DNA from 2 places in the Bacillus cihuensis genome. Region 2 is predicted to be linked to the other one. Evidence: a T-box and tRNA genes for the amino acid it is inferred to sense, from the RefSeq annotation. Region 2 holds a T-box; the other holds one or more tRNA genes.
What was found. A T-box is a leader RNA that pairs with one kind of tRNA and senses whether it is charged. The one in region 2 lies ahead of V179_RS0114515 (valine--tRNA ligase), so its partner is inferred to be a tRNA-Val.
Positions count from the first base shown of each region.

Region 1: it encodes a tRNA-Val, which carries the amino acid that the T-box ahead of V179_RS0114515 (valine--tRNA ligase) is inferred to sense. The anticodon was not compared.

Region 1 covers NZ_KI632497.1:448,488-463,917, forward strand. Annotated here, with positions in the region: gene V179_RS0120345 (FAD-dependent oxidoreductase) at 1-763, opposite strand, end outside; gene V179_RS30820 (hypothetical protein) at 1,033-1,425, shown strand; gene nagA (N-acetylglucosamine-6-phosphate deacetylase) at 1,750-2,937, shown strand; gene nagB (glucosamine-6-phosphate deaminase) at 2,934-3,689, shown strand; gene V179_RS0120360 (GntR family transcriptional regulator) at 3,682-4,407, shown strand; tRNA gene V179_RS0120365 (tRNA-Val) at 4,604-4,675, opposite strand; gene V179_RS0120370 (alpha/beta hydrolase) at 5,157-5,882, shown strand; gene V179_RS0120375 (YjcG family protein) at 5,989-6,510, shown strand; gene V179_RS0120380 (GNAT family N-acetyltransferase) at 6,513-6,938, shown strand; gene V179_RS0120385 (hypothetical protein) at 7,095-7,340, shown strand; gene V179_RS0120390 (spore coat protein) at 7,479-7,964, shown strand; gene V179_RS0120395 (hypothetical protein) at 8,020-8,286, opposite strand; gene V179_RS0120400 (ATP-dependent helicase) at 8,539-10,821, shown strand; gene V179_RS0120405 (stage VI sporulation protein F) at 10,978-11,235, opposite strand; gene V179_RS30235 (YjcZ family sporulation protein) at 11,498-11,632, opposite strand; gene spoVAE (stage V sporulation protein AE) at 11,746-12,102, opposite strand; gene spoVAD (stage V sporulation protein AD) at 12,121-13,158, opposite strand; gene spoVAC (stage V sporulation protein AC) at 13,161-13,637, opposite strand; gene V179_RS0120430 (hypothetical protein) at 13,654-14,130, opposite strand; gene V179_RS0120435 (DUF1360 domain-containing protein) at 14,481-14,846, opposite strand; gene V179_RS0120440 (hypothetical protein) at 14,848-15,430, opposite strand, start outside.
Region 2 covers NZ_KI632495.1:1,809,225-1,824,654, forward strand. Annotated here, with positions in the region: gene V179_RS28010 (PrsW family glutamic-type intramembrane protease) at 1-2,068, opposite strand, end outside; gene V179_RS0114500 (SMI1/KNR4 family protein) at 3,262-3,777, shown strand; gene V179_RS0114505 (hypothetical protein) at 3,858-4,289, shown strand; gene V179_RS0114510 (bifunctional folylpolyglutamate synthase/dihydrofolate synthase) at 4,636-5,925, opposite strand; gene V179_RS0114515 (valine--tRNA ligase) at 6,312-8,957, opposite strand; T-box leader at 9,011-9,245, opposite strand; gene ysxE (spore coat protein YsxE) at 9,747-10,808, opposite strand; gene V179_RS0114525 (LysM peptidoglycan-binding domain-containing protein) at 11,034-12,440, opposite strand; gene hemL (glutamate-1-semialdehyde 2,1-aminomutase) at 12,730-14,019, opposite strand; gene hemB (porphobilinogen synthase) at 14,174-15,163, opposite strand; gene V179_RS0114540 (uroporphyrinogen-III synthase) at 15,380-15,430, opposite strand, start outside.

The DNA.
Region 1 (15,430 bases), on a different contig from region 2:
CCACTTGCCCTTTTAAAAGATCAGTATTCGGTCGGAAACCTACGCAAAGAATCACAAGGTCTGCCTCGTATTCTCCTTTTGTAGTGACTACTTTTGCTACTTTTCCACTTTTTCCTTCGAAATGTGTGACAGTTTGATTCAATGCCATGTTCACACCGTGATTGATTAATTCCGCTTCAATCATATCTGTATATTCTGCGTCTAAATACTTGCTTAATATGCGATCCTCGCCGTCGATAAAGGTTACTTCTTTCCCGTATACTTCAAATGCTTCGACTAGTTCAACACCGATATACCCAGCGCCAATTACAGCGATTTTCTCTGCTCGTTTAGCTTTTTCAATGATTTGATTAGCATGATGAAAATTTTTACATAATACAATATTGTCTTGATTAATTCCAGGAATGTTCGGAATAACCGGCCAAGAACCTGTAGTCATAACTAATTTATCAAACGAGTCTTCAAATATTTCTTCTGTGTCTAGATTTTTAGCGATTAAAATATTTTTATCTGTATCAATAGTCAATACTTCATGTTTCATCTTCATATTGGCTCCGAGCTTGGCGAGTTCATTTGGAGAAGAATAGAATAAGCCATTTGGATCTTTCGCTACTCCGCCGACATAAAGAGCAATACCGCAAGATAAAAATGATACATTATCATTTTTCTCATACACTGTAATTTCCACTTCAGGATATAATGCTGCTATATTTTTAATTGCTGCTGTTCCAGCATGAGTACATCCAACTACTGCTACTTTCATATTTAACGCCTCCCAGAAATATGAGCCTATTTGTGAAATATTTCACAAACTTTATGATGCAATTATATAAAATATATTAAAAAAGTGCAACATAGGAGATCAAAATATTTTTTAACTGTACAATAACACAAAAAAATGAAGCGAATACATTAGGATCCATTCAGTACCTTTAAAAATATATTTTTCTGTAATAATAGGGAATAACCCAAACATCTTGTCCGTAGTATTCATAAGATACCATGTACTAAAAAACAAAGGAGTGAAATTTAATGAGTTACAATAATAACTATGGTGGCTACGGTTCGGATTATGAGGGTTCCCATAATAATCGTAATCGTCAACGTAATCGAAATGTGGATATAAACATTCGCAATACAAACACTAATAACAATGGTGGCAAACGTTCACATTCTGACGATGGCTATGGTAATGAGGTTTCCCATAATAATCGTCATCGTAAACAAAATGGGAATATAAATATTAATATTCACAATACAAACACTAATAATAACCGTCAAGAGCGCGAGCGCGAGCGCGAGCGCGAACGCGAGCGCGAGCACCATCGCGAGCGCGATTGCGATTTCAACAGATTTGATCGCGATTGCGATTTCAACAGATTTGGATGTTTTAATAGACGCAGATGTTGTCCTTTCTTCTTCTAATTCACTAAATCTAATAAATCTACGGTTCTTCGTGCTGCCCGTTTCTCTTAGAAACGGGCAGTTTTTTTAGCCATTTTAAACACATCTCTTTTCATTTATCCATCTTTTTATCCTAATACTTATCGTAGTATGGCTACTTTTTCTACTTTCAAGTTTATCCTTGCTATTTATCATGAATTTGAATAACCGAATCATAAGTTTTATTTTTTTTAGATAACTCCATTTAATTGGTATAGACAACTATATTAATTAGCGGTACACTAAGACGGAAAGATTTAAAATCCACACAAATTTAAATGACTTTCGCAGAGGAGATTTGGAATGATGGAAAATTCAACATTCACCATTGTAAACTTAACCGTTTATAGTGAAAACGAAACGTATAAAAATGGTTATATCAGAGTGGTTGATGGAAAAATTGCAGAAGTAGGTCCTTTCAGCCAATACAAACAAGATGGCAGCACCAAAGTGATCAAGCTTTCTCCCTCTTATCAAGTTATTCCCGGAGCTATTGATCTACATATTCACGGTGCTGCTAATGCAGATGCAATGGATGCAACGAGCACTGCTTTGACAACCATGGCGCAGACACTTCCAAAAGAGGGAACAACCAGTTTCCTAGCAACAACGATGACGCAATCAACAGAAGCCATCGAACAAGCGTTGTGTAATGCTGGCAAGTATATAGTAAATCAAGAGGATCTTTTAGCTGAAGTGGTAGGAATTCACTTAGAGGGTCCTTTTATTGCTCCGATTCGAAAAGGGGCACAGCCGCTTTCTCATATTATTGATCCTGACGTATCCTTATTTGAAAAATGGCAAGACATCGCACAAAATCAAATTAAACTTGTCACATTGGCACCTGAACAGCCAAACGGCTTAGAACTAACGGCTGCTTTAAAAGAATCAGGAGTAGTAGCTTCAATTGGACATTCAGATGCCACTTACGAACAAGTTGACCAAGCCATTCAAGCTGGTTCATCTCATATTACTCATCTTTATAATGGGATGCGTGGTTTGCATCATCGCGAGCCAGGTGTGTTAGGTGCTGCCTATTTACGGGATGAACTATTTGTTGAGATTATTGTAGATGGTATTCATAGTCGCCCTGAAATGGTAAAACTCGCTTATAATCAAATTACCAGTGATCGCATGATTTTAATTACTGATTCACTTCGTGCCAAATGGCTTAAAGAAGGAACCTATGATTTAGGTGGTCAACCAGTGAACGTGAACGAAACAACTGCAACCCTTGCAGACGGGACGCTGGCAGGTAGTATTTTAAAAATGAATGATGCTATCAAAAATATGATGATGTACACGAATTGTACAATGGAGGATATCATAAAAATGACGGCTGCAAATCCGGCAAAACAACTTAACCTCTTCAATAGAAAAGGGAGTATTACTGTTGGTAAAGATGCAGATTTAGTTATTTTGAACGAAGATTTAGATGTAGAAATGACTTTTTGCAGAGGAAAATTAGCTTACACAAAGGAGAATGCACAATGAAACTTATACAAGTAAAAGATTATCAAGAAATGAGTCAAAAAGCAGCAGATATTGTAATCGAAAAAGTAAAAACGAATCCCCAAATCCAGCTTGGCCTTGCAACTGGTGGGACGCCTGAAGGGCTATACGATCGATTGATTGCCGATCATAAAGAAAATCATACATCGTATGAACAAGTAAAATCATTTAATTTAGATGAATATATCGGTTTAAGCTCTACTAATCCGAATAGCTATCATTACTACATGGCTCACACTTTATTTAATCATATTGATATTAATCAAGAAGACACGAACCTTCCAAATGGTACTGCAGAAAACATTCAAGAAGAATGTGGTCGTTATGATGAAATGATTGATAAAATGGGCGGAATCGATTTACAAATCCTTGGCATCGGACAAAACGGGCATATCGGCTTCAATGAACCTGGTACATCCTTTGCATCAAAAACCCAAGTTGTTGACCTTGCACAATCGACAATTGAAGCAAATGCTCGCTATTTCAACTCAATTGATGAAGTGCCAACACAGGCTGTAACAATGGGAATTGCCTCAATAATGAAAAGTAAGGAAATTATCCTCCTAGTATCTGGAGTAGCAAAATCAGAGGCCCTTAAACAACTAATAGATGGAGATATAACAGAGGAGTTTCCAGCTTCTATCCTGAAAAATCATCAAAATGTTACGATTATTGCTGATCAAGATGCATTATCTAAAATACACGTCCAAAGAGGATCAGCTTCTCGTGATTGATAAAAGCTCTCCAATTCCAATTTATTACCAAATTGAAGAAAGCATTAAACGGCAAATAGATGCAGGTGATTTACTCCCGCACAATGTACTTCCATCTGAACGTGAATTTGCAGAGCAATTGGAAATTAGTAGAATGACGGTTCGTCAGGCTATTAATAATTTGGTTAATACTGGATATTTATATCGCCAAAAGGGACGCGGAACATTTGTCGCAGAAAAAAAGCTAGAACAACAACTCTTAGGCTTAACCGGTTTTACAGAAGAGATGAAAGCTCGTGGCATGACACCAAGCAGCAAACTGCTTAGTCTCAATACGATTCCCTCAAGTGAGAAGATTGCAAGTCAATTACACGTAACAACGAATGCACCAATTTATGAGATTATCCGAATTCGTTTGGCGGACAATGTACCCATGGCTCTTGAAACTGCCTATATGTCTGCCGATTTAATAAAAGGATTAACAGCTGAGATTATCAACCATTCCATCTATCAATATGTCGAGAACCATCTTGGACTTAAAATCGGCTATGCAACGCAATCGTTAGAATCTACTATTGCAACAGATGTAGAAATAGCATCTTTATCGATAGCTAAACATTCGCCAATTTTACTAATTGAACGAACGACTTATTTAGAAGATGGCAGACCGCTTGAATTCGTAAAATCGTCTTATCGAGCAGATCGGTATAAATTCACTTGTACAATTAATAGACGCTGATATTCTTTTCAATAAGTAGTGAGTTTCAGAATCAGACCTCGCACTCTAAAACAAAATGTAGTGTATTATTCATTTTGTTTATCCTATAGTTGCGGGTCTGCCCCTATTGGGGACAGCCCTTATTTTTTTCAATCATCAATTTATTAAACAAAAAAACGGCAGGAGCGTTGTCAAAGCAACACTCCCGCCATTTTGATGACCTGAGAGGGATTCGAACCCCCGACCCCGTCCCTGTCAAGGACGTATTCTCCCGCTGAACTATCAGATCGTAAGAATGATAAGATTATATAAAAAACTAATTATTAAGTATATATTCTATTATACGTTTCTATGGGAATAAGTCAATCGTTTTTTTTTAATAATCTATGTTAAAGGTCATTGTTGATTTTGGCACTATGTTGATTGGAGCGAAAGGCGTGAGACTCTTGCGGGAAAAGCGAGGCAAAGGAAGACCTCACTCGCGCACAGACTGCCCGCAGAAAATAAACGCCTTCCGTTTCAATCAACAGGTAAGTTTAACAGAGCCTTTTAATAAACAACTCATTATTGTTGCTTTTCTGACATAATAAACGTTTATTCCCATAAACTATTATGTAGATGATGATCACGCCTCTTCCTGATTTCCTTTAATTAACTATGTCCAATACCGTTGTATCTCATTTTCATACCATTAAAGAAGATATTAATTGATAATTGTGATAAAATATTTCGGTAAACCCTTTCAATTATTTTATTCAGGGGGTGTTATTTTGGTCAATCAGCCAAAAGGAACGATTAAGGATTGGAAGTTTACAAGCAAGGCATTGGATGAAGAGCTTGATCTGCTCATTTATTTCCCGTCCAACTATTCTCCGTTAAATAAATATACAATTGTCATCGCCCAAGATGGCCGGGACTATTTTCAAATGGGGCGAATTGGACGAATAGCAGATGAATTACTTCATAACGGCGACATCGAAAATCTCATTATTGTAGGGATCCCGTATCGCGATGTACAAGACCGAAGAAAAAAATATCACCCTGATGGCGAACTGCATGCAGCTTATATACGGTTTCTCGCACATGAGTTAGCTCCGTATTTAGATGAAGAGTTCCCTACATATCAAATTGGTTCAGGGAGAGTTTTGATTGGCGATTCACTTGGAGCAACTATTTCTTTGCTAACAGCATTAAAGTATCCTCACACTTTTGGAAAGTGTATTCTCCAATCACCTTTTGTAAATGATGATGTGATGAATGCTGTTAGAGAGTTTAAAGAGCCGCAATTAGTTGAGCTTTACCACGTAATCGGCAAAGGAGAAACAGAAGTTCCAACTACTGACGGAAACATAACCAACTTCATTGAACCGAACCGTGAGTTAAATACTCTTATCAAGAATAAAGGATTTACTTTCTTCTACGACGAATTTGATGGTAAACATACGTGGAAGTATTGGCAAGTTGATTTAAAACGAGCTTTAATGGAAATGCTCTAAACTTAATCAACCTTTTTTGAAGATGACGAAGTTTATAAATATTTGTTATAATGATTTCATAACGTGATTTTTTAAAAAATTCAGTGTCAATCTGGGAGGTATCTTTATGAACTATGGCGTCGCTATTTTTCCATCTAAACAACTTCAAGATAAAGTAAACTCGTACCGTAAACGCTACGACCCAAACTATGCGCTAATTCCACCTCACATTACGCTTAAGTACAATTTTGAAGCAACTGAAGCAGAAATTGAAACAATAGCAGATCAATTAAAAAACATCGCCAAATCCCATAAGCCATTTAAATTAAATGTAGTGAAACCAAGTACCTTTCAACCCGTCAACAACACGATTTTTTTTAAAGTTGAATTAAACACTGAACTTGAAAGTTTGCATAATGAAATGAACCATGCTGATTTCTTCGGAGGTCCATCTCCATATGCTTTTGTTCCACATATTACAATTGGCCAAAAACTTTCAGATGATGAACATTCCGATGTATTAGGTCAGATTAGAATGCTTGACGTTACACACGAGGAAGAAGTAGACAGATTCCATCTTCTTTATCAGTTAGAGAATGGTTCATGGACTGTATATGAAACTTTTAGGCTTGGAGAAGAGGAAAAATAATAATGAATGTAAAAATGGTTACTAACACCGAAGAGAGAGAACTTGCTTATTCTATACGTAAAAAAGTATTTGTAGAGGAACAAAATGTTCCACTTGAAGAGGAAATTGATCAATATGAAGATGAATGTGCCCATTTTCTCCTCTTTAATGAAGGGGATACACCTATCGGCAACGGCCGTTTCCGTATTATAGACGGTATTGGGAAGGTACAGAGGATCTGTGTTCTCTCTGAGTTCAGAGGGAACGGCGCTGGACAAACGATTATGAATGCGATTGAAGACTATGCAAAAATGCAAGATCTTTCAAAATTAAAACTGGACGCTCAGACGCAAGCCATTCCTTTTTATGAACGTTTGGGATACCATGTAGCATCTGAGGAATTTATGGATGCAGGCATTCCTCACCGAACTATGATCAAAGATATATAAACCTCCCCCCGGATACTGACATTCCGGGGTTTTCTTAATATGTCAAAATCTTCCTCCACATCCCCCAAAAACTTTTTTAAAAAATTCCACATTTAACACTGCCATTTCGCCCTTTTTTTCATAATGTATTGTATGAAACGAAAAGGAGGAATTTTTGTGAGTGAAAAAGAACTGAATTTGGACGATTCCCATAAAAAATTAATGGAATTATTAGTATCAAGGACTTTACGTAAATACGGTTTCAAAAAAGATTCCATCGATCTTTCTGAAAAAGAGAAGAAAAATCTAAAGGAAACCGTCGAATTGCTTCAGAAACAATCGCAGACTTTTATTAACAACCAGAATCAGATTACCGAAGAAGACGTTAATCCAATCACGAATGTATATGATGGGGAAAAGTGAGCAGCCTCCCTTAAGTTCTTGCAAATTTCACAAACAAAAAATTCTCAAAAATAGACGTTTGCATTGATATATTCGTCCAAACATCGTTTCTCGAACCGCATATTTTAATAGGGACCCAAATAAAAGGAGGATAAAGAAATGAATCAAAATGAATTTCGCACAAGCAATTCTTGCGAACATAGCGAAAACAGATGGTCAGCTTTAGATTCTCGTTCTGATCATCCATTGGCAGAGTTTTGCGGGCTTCGTCGCGGAGGCGAAGAGCAAGAAGGAAGACAAGAGAATGTGGAGTACCAACTGTCCGAAGAGCTTGTATATATCAAGGACTCATGTGATGTTCGAGTAACTTCAACTGATGTAAAAGCAGCTCTATCTCTCCAAGCCGCCTTACAAGCTGCTATTGCTGTAATTGTTAGCATCACTGTTGGCAGCAGCGAAAGTGCCGAAAGAATTACACAAGAATTGCTTCAATCTTCTAAAATCAGCCAAATTTCACGCCAAAAAACGATTATTGAGAACTCTCGTGACGTTGAAGTTGTAACGACTGATGCTCAAGTTGCCGTTAACATTCAGCTATTGCTTCAATTATTGCTTGCTCTAATCGTTGAAGTAGACGTATTATAAGAATCAAATAATCGAAATACAAAAAAGGACACAGTCGTGTCCTTTTTTTTGTTCCCTAGATTCTTTGATTAAATAGTCCTCCTCTACCTGTTAAATCAGCTGTTATTTGCTCTACTATATATTGAGGTACTTGTATTTTATAAGAGGAGGAATATTTAGTCGGATTAATGTTTTCAATCTGCTTTACTTCCTCTTGATCAAGCTGCTGAAATAAAGAGAGGGGCAAGATTGGACTAATTCCCCCAACGGATTTTACCGCTTCTTTTTTCGCTGTAACCATTCTATTTGTATATTGAATATATTCAAATTGTGTAATTGGCATGATGTACCCCATCCTACTCACCTCTTATCTTTTTTATTATTCGATTTCTTTCATGCCCCACTCCACACTTCCATCGTTTAAAGAAGTGCATATCACTTATTTTCTACTATTAAAGACTATATTATGTTAGTTTCACTTTAGCCTATGTTCTGGTATCATGAATCATACAAACAAATATGGCAATCAAAACGCCACCATTTACCATAAAGCATTCAGATAACAACTATTGAATGAGATTTGAGGTTTTTTAGTATGCAAGCTGCAAAAATAAAAAATGAAATAATCAATTTAACAAATATCTCTGCTGAACAGTTGCAGGAATTATATGATCAAGGCAAGCGCGGAGAACTATCTTGTCCATCATGTGGCCTTCCCGTGAAGTTATTGTTAGGTATTAGTCATCCACCTCATTTCAGTCATGTTTCACCTGGAATCGCGGATTGTTCGGTCCCCGCCCTTGATGTGACAATAGAACAATATAATCCTATTTTAATAGACTATAAAGAAGAAAATGGATTTAAGATTCCTAAGAGTCGAACCATTACAAAAGAACAGCCTACACATGTACCGTTTAAAAGAAGTACATCTATAACAGGAAATCCCGAATTCACAAAAGTAAAGCAAAGTCCCCTTCTGATTGAAGATCCGTACTTTGATAAACTGTACAATCATGGAGTGAGTTTGGACAAGGAACAAACAGCAGCAGCAACCACAATTGATGGTCCCCTCCTTGTTCTTTCGGGTGCTGGTAGCGGCAAAACAAGAGTATTAACTGTCCGAACAGCCTATATGCTCACTGCAAAAAATATCAATCCAAAATCGATAATGCTCGTTACATTTACAGCCAAGGCGGCAAAAGAAATGAAGGAAAGACTGCTCTCTTATCCTGAAATGACGCCCATGCTTGTCAATCAATTAGTAACTGGTACTTTTCATAGTATTTTTTATAAAATCCTTCTCTTCCATGAACCAGATAAGTGGCGACGTGATTTGTTAATGAAATGGGAATGGGAACGCACAAGAATTCTTAAAATAGCAGGCAAAGAAATTGGGCTTGATGAAAAGGATTTTGCATATGATCAAGCACTCCAACAAATTGGTCTATGGAAAAATTCCTTATTATTCCCTAATGAAATTAAAGCCAAAGACGAATGGGAAACATCTTGTTTGTCTCTTTATAAAAGCTATGAAGAGTATAAATTACAGACAGGAAGCTATGATTTTGATGATATGTTGATAGGCTGTTATTCATTTTTTAAAAATAATCCAGATGTACTAGCAAAATATCAGAAACGTTTTGACTATTTTCTCATTGATGAGTTTCAGGATATTAATAAAGTTCAATACGAATTAATCCAATTCCTGTCCGCACGAACAAAAAATGTTTGTGTTGTCGGTGATGACGATCAGGCAATCTACGCATTTCGCGGCAGTGATCCGTCATTTATTTTACATTTTGAACGAGATTTTCCAGGAGCCACAGTTATAAAACTGACAGAAAATTATCGATCGTCGCATGAAATTGTTGCCAGCGCCAATCGGATGATCAAAAAAAATCAGAACAGGCACCCGAAAACGATGAAAGCTCAATATAATAATGGCAACCCCACCCTATTCTTTTATCCATATGACGAGGAAACTGAAGCAACGATGATTGTTCATGACATCCAGGAGAGAATTACAGAAGGTGCGAATCCAAGTGATTTTGCGATTCTTTATCGAACTCATGCGATGTCACGAGCCATTTTCGAAAGATTAGCCACGTCCAATCTCCCTTTTATTATTGAAAAAGATGCGGATAGTTTTTATGAACGAAGAATTGTTAAAAGCATGCTTGCTTATTTACGATTAAGCAGCCACCCTGAAGAAGCTAACCCAGTTGGAGACGTCTTATCATCTTTATTTTTAAAACAAAGCGTTCTACAAGACATGAAAGCTCAAACGATTCTACAGGATTGTGATTTTATTGAAGCTCTTGCTTTCGTAAAAACTGCGCATCCTTTTCAAGAACGTAAACTTAAATCATTACCTAAAATAATCCGTAGTTTGAAAGGGATGACACCTGCTGCCGCTCTTTTAGTCATTGAAAAGGAAATAGGGTTCGCAGACTTTGTGAAAAAACGAGGTAATGAAGGCAATATTGAGAAAGGCTCTGATGATATTCGTGATCTAAAAGTAGCAGCTAAACGTTTCCATTCTGTGCCTGAGTTTCTTGAACATGTAGACCATATGACCGCTATGGTTCATGAAGTGAAACAACTAGCAAAGCATTTCCATGATGCAGTCCAGTTAACAACGATACATCGCTCTAAAGGTCTTGAGTATAAATATGTGTATGTACTAGGTGCTGTAGATGGCAGTCTTCCCCATGACTTCGCACTGGAGTCACATCGTCAAGGTGACACTGAACCACTGGAAGAGGAACGCAGATTACTGTATGTTGCAATGACAAGAGCAAAAGACGGTCTATTCCTATCTATACCTCAAACACGAAGAGGTAAAACCGCATATCCTTCCAGATTCTTAAGATTTTGAACCCGCTAATTGGCGATTTCTTTATCATCATTAAATGACAAGAAAAGTTAAAGTGAAGAGGATCTTATATCAACGGCTATTTAAAATAGTTTTGGAACTTATCGTACGAATAATAAAGGACAGTGGGTATTACACCACTGTCCTTTTCATTATTCATTATTTTTTTCCATTTAACATATTCGCTAATGTACTAAAATCAAGATTTTTGCCATCTTTAATGATGGATTCTACAATTTTATCTTCCGTTTCTTGATTTACTTGCTTATTAGCAATTTGAGAAACCCGTTTTATCACATTGCGTACTGTCGCTTCATCCTTAAAATTCGCACCTTGTAGGGAGTTTGCCAATTCAAATACATCCTTCATACTTACACCCGTTTTGCTTTCAATGTTTTTAAAAAATTGGTTTTCCATAAAAAGCCCTCCTTCTCTGCAACTATATTATGCAGTTCTGAGAGTTATGTGCCTAATTGGATTGAATACAGCGAATAAGTGATAATAATTGGCTCCGTTCCGGTAAACATTTATGTAACAGTATTACAGTGATAATGACATTTAGTTTGATCTCATGGTAGAAAAATAAATAAATACCGCTTCTATTTTCTTCGTTGTAAATTTATCAAGTCAGAAAAAACGGAACAGGCCAATGTTGCCTATTCCATTTTTAGTATATTGATTAGCAGAAAGAAGCTCCGACAATAATTAATAAAATGAACAATACGACGATTAATACAAACCCAGAACCGCCAGAAAAACCGCCGTAGCCGTAGCCACCACCACAACAGCCTCCTCCATAACCGAAACCGAACATTATGCTTCACCTCACTTTTCGACTAGCTCACTTTTAACATATGTAGAAAATGACAAGTGTGTATAGGTCTTTTCCTAATAGTGACGCCTAATTCGAAAAAGTAAGATGCATGGTCATCCTTTTGGTTTGAACACGAGTGCTCCGATAAAGCCAAAGATAATTGCGGCTGAAATACCTGAACTTGTAATTTCAAACATTCCTGTTAATACACCAATGATTCCATGTTGTTCGGCTTCTTGCATAGCTCCATGAACGAGAGAATTCCCAAAAGATGTGATCGGTATGCTTGCACCGGCTCCAGCAAAATCAATTAAGTAATCATATAAGCCAAATCCGCTTAATATTGCACCTGCTACTACGAGTATGCTTAAGGTATGACCAGGTGTTAACTTTGCAACATCAAATAATAGTTGGCCGATTACACAAATCAGCCCTCCTATAACAAATGCCCAAAAAAACATTGGTAGCATGAAGCTTCCCTACCTTCATTAAATTTTATTAAATTGTACTGTTCCATATTCAATCGCTACTGCATGTGCTATACATGGAATACTTTCATTTTGTTGTACAGAAAGTGGTGACAGTAAGGCCCCCGTTGCAACAAACAAAATCCGTTTCAATTTTCCTATCTTCATTTGATTTAGTATATGACCATAGAGAACGGTCGCTGAACAGCCCGCTCCACTACCTCCTGATAGAACTGGTTGATTGCTTTTGTATATCATTAAACCACAATCCCGAAACTTGTCTTTCGCCAAATCAAACCCTTTTTGACTTAATAAATCATAAGCTGTTTCCCTGCCGACATAGCCAAGGTCTCCTGTAATAATTGCATCATATGCATCGCTTGTTAGTTTAAAATCTCGGAAGTGGGCCAATATCGTATCAACTGCAGCTGGGGCCATCGCCCCGCCCATATTGAATGGATCATTGATCCCCATATCAATAACCTTTCCAATTGTAGCAGACTGAATATGTGGAGCTGGACCTGCCCCGCTTTTAGCTTGTGAGACAAGCGCAACCCCTGCTCCTGTAATGGTCCATTGTGCAGTTGGCGGCTTCTGACCTCCATATTCAGTCGGGTATCGAAATTGCTTTTCAATTGCTGCATTATGACTAGAAGCTCCTGTCAATACATGGTATGCACCCGAATAATTTACAATAAAAGCTGCAAGGGCGAGCCCCTCCATCGATGTCGAGCATGCACCAAACAAGCCAAAGTAAGGAATAGCATTCGTTCTAGCCGCGAAGCTCGTCGGTGTAATTTGGTTAACTAAATCACCAGCCAGAAAAAATTGTACATCCTCTTTTTTTACCGTTCCTTTTTCAAGTGCAATCTGTACTGCTTCTTCAATCAAAAGCCTATGCGCCTTTTCATAGGAATCTTGTCCCATCCATAAATCTTCATGAAGAAGATCAAAATCGGCAGCCAAATGACCGCTCGCTTCAAAAGGCCCCCCAGTTACACCTGTAGAAGTTATGACAGGTTGGTTGGCAAATATCCATGATTGCTTTCCAATTAGCATATTTACCCTCCTACCATGCCAAAGAGTGTTTTTATAATGGCGACAACGAATGCTGAAAAAACACCGAATACAATCACTGATCCTGCAAGCTTAAACATATTGCTTCCAACCCCAAGTACAAATCCTTCTGTTCTATGCTCGATTGCAGCTGAAATAATTGCATTTCCAAATCCAGTAACCGGAACAGCACTGCCTGCACCTGCAAATTGCCCGATTCGATCATAAATACCAAAACCTGTGAGTAGTAAAGCAATAAAGACCATTGTTGCACTTGTAGGATTCCCAACCGTTTGTTCAGTAAAATTAAAAAAATAAATATAGATGTATGAAATCGCTTGTCCTACCGTACAAAAAAGGCCGCCTACTAAAAATGCTTTAACACAATTTTTTGCAATTGGTCGCTTTAATTCATGTTTTGCTTGTAGTTTTTCGTAATTCTTTTGTTCAATGGTTTTGTTTTTCTCTTGTTGTTTCGGCATCCATGGCCCCTCTTTCTTATGTTTTTTCTTCCTTCAATTCAACAAGTTGTTTAAATTCCTTTTTGGCTTTTTCCCTAGGAATTTCATTCTCACGCAGTAGTTTATTTAATCTGACCGCTTCAAGAAAAATTTTATAATCACTTGAAACAATGAAGTGTATTCCTTCAAATTTTTTATTAAGATCTTTCGTTAGTTTTTTCTCCACCTGCTTCATTTTAAATCTGTGCAGATGTTTTATTTTATAAGCAACAAGCATATCTTTTCCATTCTTTACAATGACAACATCATAAATATGGTCATTCTTCTTAACTTCCTTTTTTACAGCTTCTTCATCACCAATATTACGATCTGTTGTATCAATAATATCAATCGGCTTTGGATCCGTTTGCTTTAACAGAGCAAGCCTTTCTGTTTTACCATCATCCTTCGATGCACAGCCACTTAGAAAAAGAGTAAAAATAAAAAGGAGTTGTAAGCATATACGTATCATCATAATTTCACTTCCTACCTTTAGGTCGTATCTTTATCTATTATTGTCTTTAATCACCAACCTTTTTATGAATGGTAGGATAAGGAAATCGATTACATATAAGCACTGTCCTACTTCCTATGTAATACTTAGCTAACAAAAAATAACCTGACCCTAAATTCGTGGATCAGGCACTACACTCGCGAATTCCTATCAATTATTTTTATTACAGCCACAACCTTTTTTTAGCTTATTATATGAACTTTTTTTTATTGGCTTTGTATAGGGTACACTAATTTTTTTATTCATAATACACCTTCTTCCATTTAAAGTGATATATGGTAATATATGATATTATTTTAAAATTGTATATATTAGTTGCCTATCCATTTGCTAATTAATACCTCAATAATGGAACCAATTGCAGCTACAGCTAATATAAGAATGATAAAGTCCCCTGTCTTAACACCTGTAAGAAATAACAAAGTAATCCCCATACTAACCCAAATCCCAGTGCACCAAAAACAGCTTAATAATTCACCAACCCATTTTCTCAACCCTTTTTCTTTTGGTAACAGGAAAATATCTTTCGTACCATCCTCATTTGTTTCTTCTACCTCATTAAAAAAAGGGCTTCTAAGAAATTCAGTAATTTTGTCGTATACAATCAGCCTCGTCAATCTAAATGATGCAAGACCTAGAATAAGAATCGTTGCAAATGGTATTTCTTGCACTATCATTTTATTCCTCCATCGAATTGAGAATCGTTAAATCAGAAAGTTCATGAATGGAGATACTTTGGGTATGGCTACCTACTTTAATTTTAATCATATCATTTCGTTTACCTATCACTTGAAAACGTACGGTTTGGCCGCCTATCGAAGCTTCACAAAATGGCTTCGGATCCTGGCGAATTAACCCTGTAAGAACACGTCTCATCTTTTCTACTTCTGGTGAATCTTTTTTTTGTTCTTTTACCTGATTCTCTTGATTCTCTTGATTTACATCCGAAATAACACGAACAGATCCACCGGGTTCATGAAGTTCGTTCTTTATCTTTTGAATGGAGTTCAGTTCCGTTTCAATTTCACCTAGTGCATCATATACACCAAATTCGCGTTTAATTTGATCGAATTTAGCTTCTTTGGCTTCCTGTATTATGCGCTCTTCTTCATTTTCTGTTTCTGTGGTTAAACTGTCTTCTGGTGCTTGAACATGATCTTTCTCCTTGTTTTTCTTCGTTTTGGTGCGGTATATTTCTTGCATCTCAGGTTTTTTTGGTTCAGTAATTTTCGGTTGTACAATATAGAATAGTGGTTTAGAA
Region 2 (15,430 bases):
TTACCTCTGTTTTATTTCTTACAAAGTCCGCAACCTTAGCCTCAGTTGCTTTACCAACGTCTTTACTATTTAAAAATTGGTTAATAGCTATATTAATATTTTTCGGAGATTGATCAACCCAAGTAAGTTCATTTCCAGCTGGATTTGTATATTTCGTTTTATTTTTAACCTTAACCATGTTGCCAATGGTCTTATCTTGTTCCGTCCCCTCATCGGCTTTATCCTTATTCGGCGTATCGTCATCCGACTTCTTGGGATTGTCATCCGGCTTCTTGGGACCGTCATCTGGCTTCTTGGGATCGTCATCCGGCTTCTTGGGACCGTCATCTGGCTTTTTGGGATCGTCATCCGGCTTCTTGGGACCGTCATCTGGCTTCTTGGGACCGTCATCTGGCTTCTTGGGATCGTCATCCGGCTTCTTGGGACCGTCCTGATGCTTACCCGGACCGTCATTCTTCGGAGGTTTCGGATGAACCGGGACGTCGATATCCGGCTTCCGGGAACCCAGCTTATCCAGAAGCTTGCGCACATAGCGGTGTCCTTTCTTTCCCGCCCAGCTTAGCGCTTTACCGAATGGGATTCTGCTTAGTACAATGCCTATAGCGACGGAAAGCGCATTTTCGGGAGTAAACAGCTTCTTCGGATCGCGGATATAACCGGCAATCTCATGTCCGCTCCCGGCGATACTCGCCCCCGTCATCGCGATACCTAACGCCGGCCAGAATCCGACGAACAGCAGTGACAAGGCAAGGGCCCCCAGCACGATCGCGCCCTGTTCATACCACTCCAGCCGATCCCACCAGTTTTGCAGCGAATCGAACAAGCAGGCGAAACATGCCGTCTCTCCTCCACCCGTATGAGCCCCGATGTCTGCGAACAGACTGGCCACAAGCAGAATCACAGCGAGTCCAGTTAGCGCCTGGCAAAGAGTTTTTACCCGAGCCTGGACAGCCTCCTGTCTACCAGCCGCTTCTTCATTTCCATAAAGCAAATGAAATCCAAGCTCCCTGCGCTCCCGGTAAAAGCCAAGCCAATATATGAATTTTCCCCGGTCCAGACAAAAAGAGCGGGTTATATTCCACAGCTCGATAAACGGATTAAGAAGCGGCTCGTTCGGCAGCGACGGAAGGCGGTTTCGTATTTTGTTCAGCGACCAGTAATCGGCAAAAATCGATGCGACCAGCATCAGCAGGAATACCGGCTGAGTGTTATAACCGCTGCCGGTCCAATCATGAAGCCGGAACACCCAGTCCGGCAGCTTGAGCTGGCCGTTATTGGCCATATGATCCAGGATGGACCAAAGCAAAAGGATTGCTGGGAACAGAAAAACCCATTTCGTCAGTCTTTTCCGCAGCCGATAGGCAATTCCACACGCAAGCGCGACCATCGCAGTGTGCACGGGATGGCTGACGGTCATGAGCGTCGGCAGGAAGCTTGCTTCGAACCGCCCTGGGAATAGAGTCCAGAAATCCCAGTGGATCGTCTTTCCTCCAAACATCGTCGTGCTGTAATCGATCGCTCCGGGGTTCAGCCACCTGCGGCTCAGCTCCTCCATGAGCTGGAAACCGACGCCAGTCGCAGCACCGATGAGCGTGTAATCGCTTAAACTCATGGCGGAAGCTCGACGCGAGAATAACAGGAATATGCCGAGTGGAAGGAGCTTCCACAATTCTTCGAAAATTGGCGTGATCACGGCAATGGACCAAGTGTCGGAAGTTTTTCCGCCGAAAAGCACGTGGAAAGCATTGACTGTAAGCGTCGTGAACGGTACGACAAGAAAAACGCCTGCGAGAACGAACAGAACAACTTGCTTCCACGGCATCGTTTTGCTTCGGCACAGAAACCAAAATTGCAGCAGCACATAAAACGACCACAAATATTGAATCATCATGGTACGCGATTCTTTAACGAAGAACAAACTCAACACAAACGCAAGCAACGACAGCCAGGAAAAAATCGCATACGCCGTTTTAATAAACGGATATTTCGCAATCCATGATTGGCAAGTTCGATAGATGGCCTCAAGGAAATCCCGAATTCCGGTTCGAATGGACCAGATCGAATTCACTACGGTCGCCTCCTTTGTAAGCCGACCTCGTGCAAGCGGGACGTCCCCCTTTACGCTGGTCCAGCCCTAAGTAAATAAATGAATTCATGAAAACCATGGTCACCGATCGATCGGAGCGGAGGTTTAATAGAGTAATACCCGCAACATGTACCTAACCTATTTCTCGTGGGGTTACTAGTATTATTAATATTTTTATAAAATGTTGAAAAGGCGCTGGTCGCAAATCGATTTTTGCACGAAGCCTCGAAAAGGTGGATTAACAAAAAACAATCCTTGTTAAAATGTATACAAAGGTACAGTGAAAGACCGTCAAGGCCTACAGAATTTAATAATTGTAATTCGGATGAATTATGTTGTTGTTGTAGCTTTATAAAAAAAGTCTGATTAAAGATACCCAGCAAGTCTTCAGATGCTTGTTGTGATTTAAATGTATCAAAAACAATAACTTTATCACCTAGATCCACAAAGCCTGCATTTGCTGCAGCCCCGCCACCTTCTCTGGCTATTGCTTCATATAAACCTTTACTAACTTGTTCTAGCTAAAAACTTTTACTACAAAATTCACCGTTCATTTACCTCACCTCTTATTTATTTGATTAACCTATATTTTTTATATTCGATATTACTAAAATGATACCTCTAAATTGAGTAATATTAACAAACCTGTTCTTTATCTTAATAAAATGATTTAAAAGCATCTAAATTTGCACATTCAGTTATTCAACTAAATAGCCATTCGTATTATAAAGTCAGCCAGAACCGTACTCAACTATGTCGGGGTACACGTTCAGTTACTAGCATTTTAGTAGGTGGTACCTCGGTTACGTTAATATCAGATGATTACTAGTGGCAGGAATTCTCGCTATTCGCTGAAACATTAGTTATACAATAGATTATTATATACTCAGATATCTTCGGAATATCTGGTTAATCGTGACAATGGTGTAGCTTACAATTACGGAGTCTTATCTTTTAATTGCATTTAAAAGCTCCCTATCCCAACTCCCCAAGATCTTCTACATGTAAGCAAATACATCCACTACAACATTAGTAATAAGAAGATGCCAATGAATCATTAAAACGGAAGACTACGGAACTTACAAATTTTAACAATATTTATTTTCCGTAAATTTAATAAACTCCCTAGATTTAATAGAAATAAATGCTAGAATTCAATTGTTTGGAAACGCAAGATAAGACCTAATAATAAAAAACTTAATAATAAAGAATTAGCAGAATTTGAAGATGTTATTGGATATAAATTACCACAAGACTATATTGATTTTTTAATGGAATACAATGGAGGAGACCCCGAAAACAATATAATTGAACTTCCAAATGGCGAAATTCTTTCAATTTCAATATCCGATTTTTTTGGAATAGGTATAGAGAAAATTAATGATTTAAAGGCGAATTTCAAAGTTTTCAAAGAAAGAATACCAAAAGGTTACATACCTATTGCTAGAACAGAAGGCGGTAATTTGGTCTGTTTAGATGGTGACAACGGGCATTTATTCCTTTGGGACCACGAAAATGAATGTCAAAATGATTATATTGAAAATAAAAACCTCCTACCTATTGCTAATCATTTCGAGGACTTCCTTAAAATGATTAAATCCGATTCTGGCGAAGATTTGGAAGGCTACGAAGTAGAGGAAGTATGGGTTGACCCTGATTTTTTAGCCGAAATGAAAAAAATGGTTTATTGAAGTAAAGGGTGCGATTGTTCAATAAGTGGAGACGCTTTTTCGGTAACGAGTGTAAGAAGTATAGGTTGGAGGTGTGTAAAATGATTCAAGAGAATCCTTATATAACCTTTGGAGCTGATATTGGTGGTCCCAACGCAGGTAAAGTGATATCTCCCCATCTACAAGAGTTAAGGAATTTATTATATAAGTATTGTGACGATATTTACTGTGTTGAGATGGATAGTATTGATCCAGTTTTAAGAGTAGATGGTGAAATATCGTATTGGGAGTTTGAAGGCTGTGAAAAATTAAGACTTAGTAAAAAGAATCGATATATAACAATTGATGTAGGTATGCCCCGTTCAAGATGGGAAGGTGTCGATCCAGTAGATATTAGAAAATATCTTATAAATCAACTTAGGATTGCCTTAGAACTGATGTTAAAGCGATTAAAAAAAGAGAAGTACACTGTTAATGATACAGAATTATGGGCTGATTTTAGTAAAGTTGAAGAAGAATTCTTATTAAAGTAACTGGTGCTTTAGTAAAAGAAGAAAGGGTTCTACATATTAGTCATATCTAATATGTAGAACCCTTTAATTTTTCTATCTTTTTTAAAATTAGGTCTTGATAAATTACAAACATCGCATCTTTTTTACAAACATCGTGACTTTATTTCAAAGCCACAATCCCCTCTTCAATCTTTACGAGCGAGATTTACAACATTACGCGCCGGAAATCAAATTTACGCGCCAGTTTTGAGTTTAGCGGGCCGGAAGCAACACTTTGCGAGCGAGATTTACGATTTGCGCGCCGGAGACCATTTTACGCCCGAAATCCATAAAGGTGTTCATTCCGGCGCGAATATTTTCATTTCGTTCAGCTTGTTTTTCTAATATAAGGGCGTGCCAATGCCAGAAAATAGAGCGATCCTGTGACAATGACTAAATCATTGGGATTCTGTAGATTTCGTGCATAATCGATTGCTTCCTGCCAATTGATCATCGCCTTTTTCCGCTCCAGCTTACTCGTTTCTAACAATTCCTGTGCGGATGCTGCTCGCTTAAAGTCAATTTCCGTAAAGGTAACCGATGTCGCATGTTCATCTACCATTCTTAACACTTGTCGATAATCTTTATCTGTTAAGGCGGTAAAAACGAAATGATAATTGACATCTGGATATCTAGTTTGTAATGTTTCTAGCAAAACTTTCATGCCAGCAGGGTTATGAGCACCGTCTAAAATGATCTGACCAGGTAACACTTCAAATCTTCCAGCCCAATGTGCCTTTGCCAAACCAGCCCGAATACTTTTTTCAGAGATTTCTAGCTGATACTCTTCAACTAACAGCTTTACTGCAGCAATCGCTAAAGCCGCATTATTCACTTGGTGACGGCCGAGCATTTTAAGGTCGATTTGTTCAAGCGTTGTATTTCCCATTTTAAAAGAAAAACATTGACCGTCTTGAACTTGACTAGGCTCACTCAAGAGGATTTCTTTATTTAGGCAATAAAGGTTTGCGCCCTGTACTTTGGCATATTCCATTATAGCCGTAGCAGGTTCCTCTTCCGTTACACCGCTAATAACAGGCACACCGCGTTTAATAATTCCAGCCTTTTCAGATGCGATTTCAGCCAAGGTATTTCCAAGTATATTCGTATGCTCTAAAGAAATCGATGTGATAATAGATAGTAAAGGAGTGATGACATTGGTACAATCTAGCCTGCCACCTAATCCTGTTTCGATGAGTGCAATGTCCATCTCGTTCTTTTGGAAATAAAGAAAAGAAATAACCGTAATAATCTCAAAAAAAGTAGCCCGATATCCCACTTGACCTTCTTCTAAAAAAGGATAAATGGTATTCATATGTTCGATCATTTCTTCATCTGAGATCATCGTTTCATTAATCATCATTCTTTCGTTTACTTTTTCCAAATGCGGTGAAGTAAAACTACCCACTTTAAGTCCTTGGGCCATTAAGATTTCCTTCAAAGCATTCAAAGTCGAGCCTTTGCCATTTGATCCAGCAATATGGATCGATTGAAAGCTCTTTTCTGGGTTCCTAAGCTCTTTTAATAGATTCTCCATTCGCGCTAAGCCAAAGTCCATCCCAAGCTTCGATTCTCTACTATATAAATAATCCATGACTTCTTCCATTGATTGAAACAAACCGACCACTCCCTAAAACTGTTCTATTTCTCGATTTAATAAAGGATCACATTTAACCATAGCAAATTCTTAAAAAATAGACAAAAGGATTTTTTCATGCACAGCTGATCGTTTACTGATCATGTATTGGAGTTTACTAACCACATGAAGGTTTCCTCACAAAGTACTGAGGTTTTCTAACCAATTTTTGCTCAAGCCGGCAACTAATAAAAAAGGATGACCCATAAAGTCATCTGCTACCTGTTTGAGTCATCCTTTTTCGAGGAAAAGGGGCGGGGCTTCGCAAAATCAGCTCCGCAACCCCACCTTCATTAGATGATACAGTTTTTAGATCCTGAACCTTTTTCATCCTAGGGATGAGAACAGACGCTCATTGTTGTTTTTGTTTACAGCTGTTTCAATTCAATAATTCGTTGATTAACAGCGTCGCGTTTTTCAACGTAGTCTTTTTCTTTCGCTTTTTCTTCCTCAATTACTTGTGCAGGGGCTTTTTTCACGAAGCCTTCATTGCCTAGTTTCTTTTGCACACGTTCTACTTCTTTATTCAGTTTCTCTAGTTCTTTATCAAGACGCTTGATTTCGTCTTCGATATTAATTAAGCCTTGAAGTGGTAAAATAAGCTCCACACCTGTAACGACAGCTGTCATTGCTTGGCCTGGCTCATCCACTACTGTACCGATCGTTAATTCTTCTGGGTTACAGAATCGTTCAATATAGGCACGGTTATTCTGAAGTGTTGTTACAATGTTTTCATCTTTTGCTTTTAGGATCAATTTAATTTTCTTGCTTAGCGGTGTATTTACTTCACTGCGAATATTCCGTACAGAACGGATAATTTCCACAAGCAGTTTCATTTCCTCAGCGGCAATACCGTCAGAAAGCTCGGAACGTACTTCTGGCCAAGCAGCAACAGTGATTGATTCGCCACTATGCGGCAAGTTTTGCCAAATTTCTTCCGTGATAAATGGCATAAATGGATGTAATAAACGCATCGTATTGTCAAGTACATAGGCAAGAATTGAACGAGTCGTTTTCTTCGCTGCTTCATCTTCTCCGTAAAGTGGTAGCTTCGCCATTTCAATATACCAGTCACAGAAGTCATCCCAAATGAAGTTATAAAGTGCGCGGCCAACTTCACCGAATTCATATTTATCAGCTAGACGAGTAACGGTTTCAATCGTTTCATTTAGACGAGTTAAGATCCATTTATCCGCAACGGATTTTTCACCTGTCAAATCAATTTCTTCGTATTTCATTCCGTCCATATTCATCAACGCGAAACGAGATGCATTCCAAATTTTATTAGCGAAGTTCCATACAGCTTCAACTTTTTCTGTGCTGTAGCGCAGATCTTGACCTGGTGAACTTCCTGTTGATAAGAAGTAACGTAATGAATCGGCACCATATTGATCGATGACATCCATTGGATCGACTCCATTACCAAGGGATTTACTCATTTTACGACCTTGTTCATCACGTACTAGCCCATGAATTAATACATCTTTAAATGGACGTTCGCCAGTGAATTCAATCGCTTGGAAAATCATTCGAGACACCCAGAAGAAGATAATGTCATAGCCCGTAACGAGTGAACCAGTTGGATAATAGCGTTTGAAATCGGCGCTTTCACGATCCGGCCAGCCCATCGTTGAAAATGGCCATAATGCCGAGCTGAACCATGTATCAAGAACATCTGTATCTTGTTCCCAGTTTTCAATGTCACTAGGTTCTTCTTGACCTACATATACTTCGCCTGTTTCTTTATGATACCAAGCTGGAATGCGATGTCCCCACCAAAGCTGACGAGAAATACACCAATCACGAATATTCTCCATCCAACGTAAATACGTTTTCTCAAAACGATCCGGTACGAAGTGAACTTTTTCTTCGTCTGATCCTTGTTGAAGTTTAATCGCTTCATCTGCTAATGGCTGCATTTTAACGAACCACTGAGTAGAAAGATACGGTTCAACAACAGCGCCACTTCGCTCAGAATGACCGACAGAATGCATATGTTCTTCAATTTTGAAAAGAACACCTTGCTCTTGTAAGTCTTTGACAATTTGTTTACGGCATTCAAAACGATCCATACCCTTGTATGTGCCGGCATTGTCATTCATTGTCCCATCTTCGTTCATCACAAGGATGCGCTCTAAATTATGGCGATTGCCAATTTCAAAGTCATTTGGATCATGGGCTGGCGTAATCTTCACAGCACCTGAACCGAATTCCTTATCGACATAATCATCGGCAACAATTGGAATTTGACGGCCGGTAATCGGCAGGATAACATGCTTGCCAATTAAGTGCTTATAGCGGTCATCTTCTGGATGAACAGCAACTGCTGTATCCCCTAGCATCGTTTCTGGACGAGTTGTCGCAACTTCGATAGAACCTGATCCATCAGCTAATGGATAGTTCATATGATAAAACGCACCCTGAACATCCTGATGAATCACCTCGATATCAGATAGCGCCGTTTTTGTTGAAGGGTCCCAGTTAATAATGTATTCGCCGCGATAAATCAAACCTTTATTATATAGTTTAACGAATACTTCACGAACCGCTTTAGAAAGCCCTTCGTCCAATGTAAATCGCTCTCGGCTATAATCAAGACCTAAACCTAGCTTTGCCCATTGATCACGGATATGGCCTGCATACTCTTCCTTCCAGCTCCAAGTCTCTTCGACAAACTTCTCACGACCAAGGTCATAACGGCTGATTCCATCAGCACGAAGCTTTTGCTCAACCTTAGCTTGAGTTGCAATTCCAGCATGGTCCATTCCCGGAAGCCACAAAACATCATAGCCCTGCATCCGTTTCATTCTCGTAATAATATCTTGAAGCGTCGTATCCCATGCATGACCTAGATGCAATTTACCTGTAACGTTCGGTGGTGGGATCACAATCGTGTATGGCTCTTTCTTTTCATCACTTTCCGCTTTGAAATACTGCCCATCTAACCACCATTTATAGCGGCCCTTTTCAATGGACTGCGGATCATATTTTGTCGGCATCGTTAATTCTTCCATCTGAATTTCCTCCTTAAAAATGTGTTAAAGACACAAAAAAACTTCCTTCATCACAAAAGGACGAAGAAAGTTGTTCGCGGTGCCACCTTTTTTCCGAAAAAAGAGTATAATCCTTTTCTCGGCTCTTAAAGATTTGATAACGGCTTTTCGCCGGCTTCCGCTACTTTTATTGTTCACGGAAACTGCTCATGGACGACTTCTGATGGTACACACTTAGAAACCTTTCAGCATTTGGCTTCCTCTCTTAAAGCGGTCTTTCATCATACTACTTCCAATCATAGCGGTTGATATGTAATTATTCATTAACATTCATTTTACAAAAGAAATACACCTAACGTCAATCATCTTCTTATTTTTTTAAACGTTAAGAAATTATAAATTGTCAGCGAAGAAGTTGATCCGACATAGTTTCCAATTTAATACTCGCCAATAGTCGAGTTTTATGTTACACAGTATATCCGGAAATGTGAGCATTCATTCACAAAACTCCACGAGTAACCATATAATAGGGTACCTCTTAAAAAGAAAGGGTTGGGCAATTTTGAGACAACGTTATTCTCCCTATACGCTGCCGCCCTGGTTGAAAGGTATCCGTAATGTTTGTAGTCAGTTTATGTTACCGATATGTATTTTTCAGGGATTTCGCACACTTTTGTTTCCGACATTTTTAGATATTTTGATTCTATCAATCGTCGTCGTACTTTTGATTTCTTTTCGACAAAATTGGATATAAGGATAAAAATAATCCGAAGCGTAATGCCACCATTCTTTATTAGCATATGCTCCGGATTATTCTGGATTCGGTTCTTGTTGTTGTTGTTGCTGTGCTTCTACAGCCGCTTTCTTTGCTCTTTCGTTTTCCTCGATTTTCATCACCATATACTCAATATTTTTCACTAACCAATATTGCCGTTGAAAATGACGGACATATTGCAGTTCACTCCGGTTCCCCTTTTTTTCAACATATCCTTTTACTACAGCAATCGATGATTCTGGGTAAGCGAGATAGCTTTGAAATAGCAGGACTTCCTCAGGTTTTAAGGGGAAATAGCGCATATAGTTATAGAGAAGGTCGACACAGTCATCACAGGGAAACGGATACGTTCTCGCAGCCTCTACCAGATAGGGCAGCAAGTCAAAATGTGGCGGAGCTGTTCTTGAATTTTCGAAGTTGATAAAGTAGCCATAGCCTCGATCATCGTATACGTAGTGCTTCAATGAAACTTTGCCATGTGTCACAACTGTCCGGATCTTTTCATGATCCTTTGTTTTCTCATACCAGTCTTCTAGTTTTTTCGTTGAATATTCTAGAGCCTGTGATAAATCGGTATAGTACGTACAATACATCAACTCAAATGGCGACATATACCATTTCTTTTCACAGCTTTCAACAAATTCACGGAGAAATCCCAGCTGTTTCTTCCACTCTTCATTGGTCGATTGATAATGTTCTTCACGTTCCTCTGCCTCAACGGTAATCTCTCTGACAGACAAAGTGTGCATGCGGGCAAGCTCACGAAACATTTGCTTATTCCGTTCGGAACGCTCTCCAGTTTCCTGATCAGAAAGCCATGGCATCAAATAATACAAGCGATTATTGTGAAGCACCGCATAACGACCGTCCATCGTTTGATAGATGGGGACAATTCGATTATACCCACGCTGATATAGGCGTTGAATATTTCGGATAAAATCAATCCCAATATGAGGATCAATCGATTTTAGGGCAAAGACACCTTTATCACTGTACAGCTTTGTAATATTGCCAATAAATTCAATATGATACGTTTTTACCGAATAGTTAAGGAGAACCGCTTCGGTATCCTGCCTTCTTCTTTCATTATCCGCCATGGAATTCACTTCCATCAGTTAATTTCTAGATAAGGAGGCAGAACGAGGGAATGGCCCGTTCTACCTCCTTGTTTAATTTTGGCTGTTTTGTATCCTTTACTGCTTTTAATTATATTTACAATACTATCCTAGGTTGCTCATTTTCCATGAGCGCTCACTCAACTACAATCAACATCTGCTCGAATTTGCTATTTGCTAAAAACAACAATCTTTACGAAAAGAGTTTTAATTTTTAATCGCTCTCACCTTTGGAACGTATAATACTTGACCCTCATAAATATCTTGACTTGGTTCTAGTTCATTGCTGTTTAGAAGGGACTGTACACTGACTTCATAGCGTTCAGCTAAGCTGTCTAACGTTTCTCCTTGCTGAACAATGCACACTTTAATACCAATTAACTCTTCCTCTTGTTTTCGTCCTAAGAAAGACGTTAACGAAAGATGATCTTCTTTCGTTGCCTCTTTTTCTGACGTTTCTCTTTCTGAGACTTTTTCACGTTCAGACGGATCTTTCTTCGTTGATTTTTCTTCTTTCCTTCGGACAAAATCTAGTAATGGACCGTGTTCCTTCTCTATCTGAGAATGTTCGTGAACGTCCTCAGCAACCATTTCTGATGCTCGGAGTTCTTCTAAGTGTTGCTCCACTTTTGGCGGTTCAACCGCTTGTATTTCTTGTATTTCTTTTGTTTTATTGGCATAGATTGGCCGCGATTCTTCTGCATCTTCAATGTCTGGCAGTTTCCTAGCCTCTACAATAAACGGAGTAAATAACTCGTCCTCATCCTCTTTTTCCACTTCCATTTCTCGAGATAATGGAACTAGTTCGGTTTGTATTTCTTCTTGTTCATGATAAATAGAAACAGGATCTTGTTCTATTTTCTCTGGCGAATAATCGATTTCTTCAACTATATTTGCTGACTCTTCTAATTCTCGGAAAAGTGTGACTTGTTCTGATTCATTTTCCTCTAACATATCGTCCACTTCTTCCGTCTCGTTTACCATCTCTTCCTGATCCCTATAATAAGCAAGGGGCTCTTGGTCAAATGCCACATTTTCAGACTGAGAGGAAGTCTCCTCTTCAAATTCTACTTCAACCGTTTCTTCCCATGTTGAATTCGCTTCATCCCGCTCATTTTCTTCCTCTTCATATTCATCTAAAAAATCTGCTGGTTCTTCCTGTTTCCTTTCACTTCGCGAGTCTTCAATTCCACTTATGATAAGTTCTGCCTCAAGCTTCAGGCAATTTTTTTCAGGCATAAAATAATCAAAAGCATGGATATTTACATCAATATTATCCAAAGACTGTATGCGATTGTTCGGAATCGTAATATCGACTGGTATACGGTGAATAAATTCACTTAACCCGTCTGCTCTTAGATCGACGCTATGAATCGTCTTCGGATAAAAAGGCTGTGAGAATTCAAGATCAGAAGTGCCATCTTCCTCCCCTGTTTCCTTATACTCACCACTCAAATCCAAAGAACCCCTAATCACTACATATTGATCACTCTCTTGAATAGTCACATTCGGTTCAAGCGATAGGGAATAAAGCTCTTCTATCTCCTGCCCTTTCTGAAACCAGACAGATTCCTCTAAGGAAAATCGTAAAAACGATTGATTTTCGATTGACAATCAAACTCCTCCTTCCAAACTAAAAAAACAAGTAACGATGCCATTAACAATCTATGAAAAGTTCAACGATAATATGACGTCAAAATAACGCGAAGAAAACGAAGTCTACAGTTTTTCATGTTGACGTATAAAGTGATACTTCAATCAGTAGTGTTTTTCTGCCCGTGCAGGATAAAACTTGTATTTGACGCATATTTTTTATTTTTGACACATAAAATCTAGTTTTGATGCATATCTTCACAAAAAAAAGCAGATTCACCTAAAAGGCAAACCTGCTTGTTACTTACGCTTATTTTCTCAATTTAGCAAATGCTTGTTCAGCAGCTGCGATTGTTTTTTCGATGTCTTCGTCACTGTGGGCAGTTGATAGGAAAAGCCCTTCGAATTGAGATGGTGGTAAGTACACACCTTGCTCAGCCATTTCACGGTAGTACGTGCCGAAGAAATTCAAATCGGATTGTTTCGCTGTTTCGTAATTGATGACATCTTCGTTTGTAAAGAATAAGCCAATCATAGAACCAGCTCGATTAAACGTATGTGGGATATCATATTTCTTGGCAACTTGACCAATGCCCGCTTCCAACATATCCCCTTTACGGGTAAATTCTTGATACACTTCAGGTGTCAGTTGGCTCAGTGTTTCCAGCCCAGCAGTCATCGCAAGCGGATTACCTGAGAGCGTTCCTGCCTGATAAATCGTTCCACTTGGGGCAACTCGTTCTAGAATCTCTCGTTTACCGCCAAATGCACCGACTGGTAAACCACCGCCGATTACTTTTCCTAGACAAGTAATATCAGGTGTCACACCGTAATGTCCTTGGGCACAATTATAACCAACACGGAATCCTGTCATCACTTCATCAAAAATTAATAATGAGCCGTATTGTTCGGTAACAGATCGTAAGCCTTCTAGGAATCCAGGTTGAGGTGGGACAACTCCCATATTGCCGGCCACTGGTTCAACGATGATAGCAGCAATGTCTTCACCAAATTGTTCAAATGCATATTTAACGCTTGCTAAATCATTGTATGGAACTGTAATCGTATTTCTTGCGATGCCTTCGGGTACACCTGGGCTGTCCGGCAAACCAAGTGTTGCGACACCGGAACCTGCCTTAATTAATAATGAATCGCTATGACCATGGTAACAACCCTCAAATTTCAAAATTTTATCGCGACCGGTATATCCACGTGCAAGTCGTAATGCACTCAAAGTCGCTTCTGTGCCCGATGAAACCATTCGGACCATTTCAATCGAAGGTACTCTTTCAATAACTAGCTTTGCTAATTCATTTTCAAGGAGTGTAGATGCTCCAAAACTTGTCCCTGTTTCTGCGACTTTTTTTAAAGCTTCCACGACACGGTCGTTCGAATGACCTAAAATAAGCGGACCCCATGACAACACATAATCGATGTATTCATTGCCATCAATATCAAAAATTTTTGAGCCTTTTCCCCGTTCCATAAAAATCGGATCCATGTCTACTGACTTGAATGCGCGAACCGGACTATTAACGCCGCCTGGCATTAAGTTCTGTGCTTCAGCAAAAGCCTGTTTTGATTTTTCATATGAACGCATGATACTCCCCACTTTATCGTTTATTTTAGTACGTGTTCAAAAAGGAGGATAAAAAGAGCCGAAAAGTTCTGCGAGCGATCGTCTCAAACCTTTCACATATGCAGTCATACGTGCGGACCGGACTTTTTGAACATCCTCTTTTAGAAAACGTTTCTTACTTCATGTCATTAAGATAGCGCGCAGCGTCTTTCGCAAAGTATGTAATGATTAAATCCGCTCCTGCACGTTTCATGCCTGTTAGCATTTCTAAGACAATCGACTTTTCATCTACCCAGCCGTTTAATGCAGCTGCTTTGACCATCGAATATTCTCCACTTACATTATAAGCAACAACTGGTAAAGTTGTATAATTTTTCACATCTCGGATAATATCTTGATAGGAAAGCGCCGGCTTGACGATGAGGAAATCTGCTCCTTCATCTATATCCGATTCCGCTTCACGGAATGCTTCCATCCGGTTAGCAGGGTCCATTTGATAGGTTTTTCGATCGCCGAACTGCGGTGCGCCATTAGCTGCTTCTCGGAAAGGACCGTAATAGGATGATGCATATTTAACCGCATAGGACATGATTGGCACGTCTAAAAAGCCTGCTTCATCAAGTCCAGCACGGATCGCTGTAACGAAACCGTCCATCATATTGGAAGGGGCGATAATATCCGCTCCTGCTTCAGCTTGACTAATTGCGGTTTTGGTAAGTAAGTCAAGGGACGCGTCATTGAGGATTTTATCGCCTTCTACTACTCCACAATGACCATGGCTTGTATACTCACATAGACAAGTGTCAGCTACAACAATCAACTCAGGATACGTTTCCTTAATTAAACGTGTAGCGACTTGAACAAGCCCGTTATGGCTAAATGCGCCTGTACCTTCTTCATCTTTATCATACTCAAACGGCACACCGAATAAGATGACGGATTTAATTCCTAAGCTCACGACTTCATCCACTTCTGCTAACAAATGATCCATGGAAAGCTGATATATCCCTGGCATAGAAGCGATTTCGTTTTTGATATCCTCACCATCAATGACAAAGATAGGATAAATGAAGTCCTCTTTATGTAAATACGTTTCGCGAACGAGGGAACGAATGCCAGCACTTGAGCGCAGACGACGGTGTCTCGTAAATTGAATGTCTTTCATATAAATTCCTCCTTAGATTGATTTCTAATTGAATGACTTTCTAGTAGTGTTAGAAACCACTTTCAGTCTGATGTAGGACATGGGGAAGAGGCTTCAAGACTTACTCTCCTTAGTACCCAGAAATCCAGCTCCGCACCACCACCATTGTGATTAGGTGTATGTAAAGTACTACATGATTTAACTTTCATAGTAAGTGGTGGTGTTTTAACGCAATATTCAGTTTGTATATTGTCTTGTCATATAGTCTGCCAAACTATCGATCATTGC